Regions from separate parts of the Hydrogenophaga sp. GW101-3F08 genome, predicted to be linked through region 1. Evidence: predicted binding sites of a transcription regulator. Region 1 holds the regulator's gene; the other holds the start of a gene.

What was found. The regulator FliA, encoded in region 1, starts transcription of late flagellar genes. The targets are predictions, from matches to a motif close to CTAAAGTTTNNNNNNNNNNNGCCGNTA.
Region 2: nosR (response regulator c-di-GMP phosphodiesterase, NosR family) is a predicted target of FliA. The motif match lies at 1,533-1,559, and genes of this name have one in related genera.

What each region holds. Positions count from the first base shown of each region.
Region 1 is NZ_JBWKZP010000005.1:57,391-60,795, reverse strand. Features, by position in the region: gene AC07YZ_RS14330 (hypothetical protein) at 1-839, opposite strand, end outside; gene AC07YZ_RS14325 (RNA polymerase sigma factor FliA) at 977-1,693, opposite strand; gene AC07YZ_RS14320 (hypothetical protein) at 1,696-2,508, opposite strand; gene flhF (flagellar biosynthesis GTPase FlhF) at 2,501-3,405, opposite strand, start outside.
Region 2 is NZ_JBWKZP010000003.1:480,590-483,994, reverse strand. Features, by position in the region: gene AC07YZ_RS11715 (PAS domain S-box protein) at 1-119, opposite strand, end outside; gene nosR (response regulator c-di-GMP phosphodiesterase, NosR family) at 116-1,501, opposite strand; gene AC07YZ_RS11705 (MFS transporter) at 1,699-2,937, shown strand; gene hpf (ribosome hibernation-promoting factor, HPF/YfiA family) at 3,108-3,405, shown strand, end outside.

The DNA.
Region 1 (3,405 bases):
CTGATGTTGTCCTGTGCCATCAGGTGGTACGCATTGGCGGATGTGAACGCAACGGAGCCTATGCGGCAAATGGCACGAACGGAGGGACTTGCCTGAACGTCATAGGGGTGCGGCTTGAAGTACGCATGAGCATGCGAATGGCACAGCTCGACCAGTTCTTGCAGATGGCCCTCCAGGCTGCAGAATCCGCCACCATCGGTTTCGACCAGCGACCGGTCGCCGTGGACCTGTCCGAAGATCACCAAGGAGCCTGGAGCTGCGTCGACGGGTGCAGACATCCAGGCCGTCTTGGCCTTGATGTCGGCTGCTCGGCTCCGGATATCGGCTTCCTGAACGGTGTTGAACGACAGCGACTCATGCAGATCCGGGTGGTTGGTTCGCATGGCAAAAATCAGGTCCGGCATGAACCGCACAGCATGCAGGACCACATCGATGTAGGGCACCCCCAGGTCCGTCAGTGCGTCCAACATCACATCGGGCATCTCGTAGCCGATGACCAGCGCGTCTTTGACGGTCGGTGCGAGTTGATCGATCAGGGCCTCTGGTGCCGACTTCAGGGACGCCAGGGTTGTCCAGTTGAGCATGCCAAGATCAAGCCCGAGACGGTCATACAGCGCGGGTGTATCAAAGTAGGTGCTCCTTGTCGGATTGAGTTGCGGATCCCATGTCAAGGATCTGTGATCGACGCCCAACCGCTCGAGATGTGGCGCGACGAGGGCCTGCAGCCATCGGATGTTCTTCCATGTGGCGCTTTCCCATTCGCTTCCGTTGGCAAAGGGCCGAAGCAGATCGCCGGTGAAAACGACCTGCGTGAACTTGGGTTTTCTGGCTGTGTGCATGTCGGTGGCTCGTGCGTTGGATGCAAAAAACCGGCGCGTTCGTCAAAGCAACGCCTGCTTCGTCGCCCACCCGATCGCCAGAAAGGACTGCACGGAGGCGACGCGACAGGCTACGAATCGATCTCCACTCAGAGCGCTCAGTGCTCCCGCAGCTTGGCCCGCAGGCGCGCGATGGACTGGCTGTGCAGCTGGCAGATGCGCGACTCGGTCACGCCGAGCACGGCGGCAATTTCCTTGAGATTCATGTCGTGCTCGTAGTACATGCTCATGATGTGCTGCTCGCGCTCGGGCAGCACCTTGATGGCGGCCACCAGGGCGGTGCGCATGCGGTGGTCCTGCAGCACGGCCGAGGGCTCGGCCTCGGTGTCGCCCATGTGGCGGTCCAGGAAGCTGTCTTCGTCGTCGCCGTGGCCACTGATGTCTTCCAGGTACACGAGCTGGGTGCCGCGCACCTTGGCCAGCAGGTGCTGGTATTCGGCCAGCTCCATGCCCAGCTCCTTGGCGATCTCGGACTCCATGGGCGCGCGGTGCAGCTTCTGCTGCAGGCGGTGCACGGCGCCCTCGATGTCTTTCTGGCTCTTGCGCGAGCCGCGGCTCATCCAGTCGCCCTCGCGCAGCTCGTCGATCATGGCGCCGCGGATGCGCTGGCTGGCGAAGGTCTCGAACTGCACGCCCTGCGCGGGCTCGAAGCGCGCAATGGCTTCGGTCAGGCCGATCATGCCGACCTGGATCAGGTCGTCGAGCTCCACGCTGGGCGGCAGCTTGGCGATCATGTGGTGGGCCAGGCGACGCACCAGCGGGCTGTATTTGCGCAACTGGTCGTCCCGGTTGAGGGTGCCTTTGGCGGTGTACATCGTCAGCTCCAGGAGGTGTGGGCGGTCGCGGCGCGGCCGGCCTGCGGGGCGGAAAATTGGGGCAGCCACAGGTTGCGGTGGGCATCCGCGCGCGGGTCGCAGCGGGTGAGCGCGCTTTCCTGCACGCGCAGGCCCCAGGTGTTCAGGGGCCAGGCGTCCACCGACAGGTCCAGGTAGCGCCGGGCACAGTCGGCCACCGTGTCCACCACCTGCCGCAGCGGTGCCGTCTCGGGCTCCAGGCCCTGCGCCAGCGGCGCGAGCACCGGCGAGATGCCGGCCGCGTGCAGCAGCTTGAGCGCGCCATAGGCGTCGATGCTGGCCTGCGGCTGGGGCAACACGGGCACCAGCGCGCGCGCGGGCAGCCCCGACAGCAGCGTGGCAAGGCCCTGCGGGGGCGCGAACAGCAGCACCAGCGCGCGCGGCCCGAAGGGCGCGAGCAGGCGCGAGAGCGCCACCGCGCCGCCCGAGGCCAGGGCGGTCTGCTGCAGGGCCTGCATGCCGAGCGCGCCGGGCATGACCAGCCAGTCCACCCCGTCGCCCGAGCGGGCCAGGCCGCAGATGGACGGGTCGTGCATCGCGTGCAGCAGGCCCAGGTGGGCGCCGTCGTTGCCGCGGCGCACCGGTGTTTCGCTGGCGGTGGCGTCGATGATCACGACCTCGCGGCCAAGCGCGGTGAGGTGGGCCGCCAGGGTGCACAGAAGTTCGTAGGCGCGCGCGGGCTGCGCGGGGCTGGCCACCGGCATCACGCTGGGACCGCTGGCGCGGGCGGGTTCGGCGCGCAGGCCAGCCGCCTGATCGAAACCGAACTCAAACATGCGAGGCTCCCAGGTCGAGGCCGAGGCTCGAAGCCTGGGCGAAATAGAAACCCATGTCGGTGGATTGCGGGTCAAAGGCGGACTTGCCATCGGTGCCCATGGACACCCGCACCAGCGCGCTGGCCTCGGGGTTCTGCCAGTCCTCGGGCACGCGCTGGCCGTTGGCCACGCCGCGCAGCACCACCTGGTGGCGGATCAGCGCGTCCAGCGCCGGGCCGAGCTTGACGGCCTCGTCCACCTTGGAGAGCACCACGCCGTGCAGGGTGTTGGCCTTGAAGGCGGTGAGCACGTCGTCCAGCGTGTCGCCGTGCGAGCTGGCGTTGAGCACCAGGGTCTTCTTGACCTTGGGCATGTCCAGCACGTCGAGCATGTCCTGGATGCGCTGGTCGCGCTGGCCCAGGCCGGCGGTGTCCACGATCACCATGCGCTTGTTGGCCAGCAGGCTGAGCAGGTCCTTGAGCGCGGCGCGGTCGTGCGCCAGGTGGGCCACCACGCCGAGCATGCGGCCGTAGGCGCGCAGCTGTTCGTAGCCCGAGACGCGGTAGGTGTCGAGCGTGATCATGCCCACCGAGGCGGGGCCGTACTGCTTGACGCACTGGGCCGCGAGCTTGGCGGCGGTGGTGGTCTTGCCCACGCCTGTGGCGCCGATCAGGGTGACCACGCCGCCTTCGTCGCACAGGCCGGCGCCGGGGCTGGCGGTGCGCAGGTTGCGCGCCAGAACGTCCATGACCCAGCGCATGGCCTCGGGCGCGGTGGCGTCGGCCGGCATGCGCTCCAGCACCGCGCGCGCCATGGCGGGCGAAAAACCGGAGCGGATGAGCTTGAGCATCAACCCGGACTGGATCGGGTTCTGCTTGGACGAACCCAGCCAGGCCAGGGTGTTGAAGCGCTCTTCGA
Region 2 (3,405 bases), on a different contig from region 1:
GCATCGTTGGCCGCCAGGATCCGCCCATCTCCCAGCAAGGCCGAGGGAACGGCCACCGCGTCGACGATCTCCCGGGCCACCGCGGCATTCGATTTCTGTTGGTCCGCGACGTCCATCATGACTGGCTCCTCGGCACATCCAGGGCTTTGGCGTCCTGCGGGATCGAGCTCTTGCGGATCCACAGCGTGAGCCGAACGCCTTCCCTCGCGGAAAAGTCGCCCACCTGCTTGACCACGCGTTCGTCGAACACATAGCCCGCCGCCAGCAGGATGGCTCCTCTGGACGACACCAGGTCGCGTGCCAGCACCATGCCGGGACGCAGATCGCGCACATCCATGTGCACGTCCGCCTTGGCCGCGGCCGCCAGGTCATCGACGACCTTGATCATGGTTTCGACCACGGAGCGGTCGTAGCGCGTGTCAATGCCGCCGTGGAGCAATTTCTGCGCGCGTTCCACGGTGCAGCGCTGGTCCCCCAGGTTGCCGTTGATCATGTCGTCCAGATCGCTGGCCGCTGCCACGATGCGCGCGCCCATCACGATCTCGGGCGCCGCCAGGCCATCGGGAAAACCTTTTCCGTCCACGCGTTCGTGGTGCTGGCGCACGATGCGCGCCACCCCTTGCAGCTGCGACAGCGCCATCAACGTGGTTTCGCCGTCGATCGGGTGGCGCCGGTAGCGCTGGGTTTCTTCCGGGTTGTAGGCGGAGACCGACTTGCCCAGCATCGCGTCGGGAAACCCGATGTTGCCCACGTCGTGGACCAGCGCGGCCAGATGGATGTCGCGGATCTCGCGGTCCGACAAGCCCAGGCGCCTGGCGGTCTCGCGGCTCAGATCCGCCACCCGGCGTGAATGGCCGGAGTTGCCGACGCGCATCTCCATCAGGCTGGAAAACACGTTGACCGCCAGCACGAAGGTGTTGTCCAGATCCTCGTATGCCGCGTCCAGCATGCCGTTGATCTGCTGGAGTTCGGCGGTTCGCGCGGCCACGCGCGACTCCAGGGTCTGGTTGGCGTCGCGAAGCTGTTCGTTCTGCCGCTTCGTCAACTCGGTCAGTTCGGCGTTCTGCTGTTCCAGGCCGCGCCGGATCAGGGCTTCGCGCACCACCAGAACGAGGTCCTGGTCGTCCCATGGCTTGGAGATGTACCGGTGGATGGCGCCTTTGTTGATGGCCGCGATCGTGGCTGAAATGTCGGCGTAACCGGTCAGCAGAATGCGCGCGATGCCCTCGTCATGGGAGCGCACCAGTTCCAGGAAACGCGCCCCGTCCATTTCGGGCATGCGCATGTCCGAGATCACCAGATCCACCCGGTGGGTCTTCAGCAGCGCCAGGCCTTCGGCGGCGCTGGTGGCCTGCAGGGTCGCGATGCCCTGTGCCCGGAAGACGCGGCGCAATGCGCTCAATACGGAGGGTTCGTCATCGACGGTCAGAACCGTCGGTGCCGCCAGTGGCCCGGCATTCGCCGCGGCGGATGGTGGCTCTTGAAGGGCAATGGTGGTCATGGCGTCACGGACTCCCGGTGTGTCCTGGGTATTTCGACACCCGGGCATCACACTTGAGCCCCTTCGTGTCCGCCCCCTCCTGGGCGGTGGGAAGTCAGGGCAGCCTGTCAGGGCATTGGCGGTGCGTCGGGAGCGGGGTCGCCTGGCTGCGTATCCTCCACCGCTGGCCTCTCGGAGGGCCGGACCGGACCCCATTCATGAACAACAAGACCATTTCCCTGTCACACCGGCGCGAGCTGTGGTTGCTGATCACCATCGCCGGCATCCAGTTCACCCACATCCTCGATTTCATGATCATGATGCCGCTGGGGCCGCAGTTCACGCGGCTCTTCGGCATCAGCGATGCGCAGTTCGGGCTGCTGGTGTCGGCGTACACGCTCTCGGCCGGCGCCTCGGGCCTGGCGGCGGCCACCTATGTGGATCGTTTTGATCGCAAACGCCTGCTGATCACCCTGTACGGGCTGTTCGCGCTGGCCACGCTGGCCTGCGGCCTCGCGCCCGGCTACGGTTTCCTGATGGTCGCGCGCGTGGCCGCCGGCATGTTCGGCGGCGTGCTCTCGGCGCTGTCGCAGACCATCGTGGCCGACGTGGTGCCCTTCGAGCGGCGCGGTCGCGCCATGGGCATCGTGATGTCGTCCTTTTCGGTGTCCACCGTCGCGGGCGTTCCCCTGGGGCTGTTCCTGGCGAGCCACTGGAGCTGGCAGGCGCCCTTCATCGGCATCGCGCTGCTCAGTGGCGTGCTGGCGCTGGGGGCCGCGCTGACCTTGCCCAGGCTCAACCACCACCTGCTGGTCAAGGACCGGCCCTCGATCTGGCGCGGCATCGGCATGGTGCTCGCGGAGCCCAACCACCAGCGGGCGTTCGCCTTTTCCGCCTTGCTGATGTTCACCGGCTTCACCGTTCTGCCCTACCTCACCATCTACATGCAGACCAATGTGGGGGTGCAGGAGACCCAGATTCCCTACCTGTACCTGTGTGGCGGGGTGGCCACCCTGTTCACCGCGCGGCTGTTTGGCCGGCTGGCCGACCGGCTGGGCAAGGTCCGGACCTTCACCATGCTCGCGCTGGCGGTGATCGTGCCCATGCTCGCCACCACCCTGATGCCGCTGTGGCCGCTGTGGGGCGTGTTGATCGTGTCCACCGCGCTGTTCATCTGCATGAGCGGGCGCATGATCCCCGGCATGGCGCTCGTGACCGGCGCGGCCAACCCCGCCCTGCGCGGCACCTTCATGGCCCTCAATGCGTCGGTGCAATCCGCCGCGATGGGACTGGCCTCGTTTCTGGGCGGGCTCATCATCAGCCGGGACACGGCGGGGCTCGTTCAACACTACTGGGTGTCGGGTCTTTTGGGGGCCTGCGCCAGCCTGGCCGCCATCTTCATGGCGCGCCGCCTGCGCGTGCATGGCGCTGGCGTGGGGCAGGCTGCAACGCCATGACCCATGGGCGGTCAGCTGAGTGCCAAGGTTCGCGTTTTCATCCTTTGTTGCGGTGCGTGCTTGCGTCGCCCCGGTTTCATGGGCATAGTGGGCTCAAGACATCCCCGTGCCGCCGGGAGGTCTGACCGCCCGGCGGCTTGTGTCAACCCGGAGCATTAGGAGGCTCTTCCATGAACTTGACGATCAGCGGTCACCACCTCGAGGTCACGCCCGCCCTGCGCGGTTACGTCACGACCAAGCTTGAACGCATATCCCGACACTTCGACCAGGTGGTCGATATCAAGGTGCTGCTGACAGTGGACAACCTGAAAGAAAAAGACATGCGCCAGAAGGCCGAATGCAACATCCACGTCAAGGGACGGGATCTGTTCGCCGAAAGCGCTCACGCCGATCTGTACGCCGCCGTGGACGAGCTGGCCGACAAGCTGGACCGGCAGGTGTTGCGCTACAAGGACAAAGCACAAGACC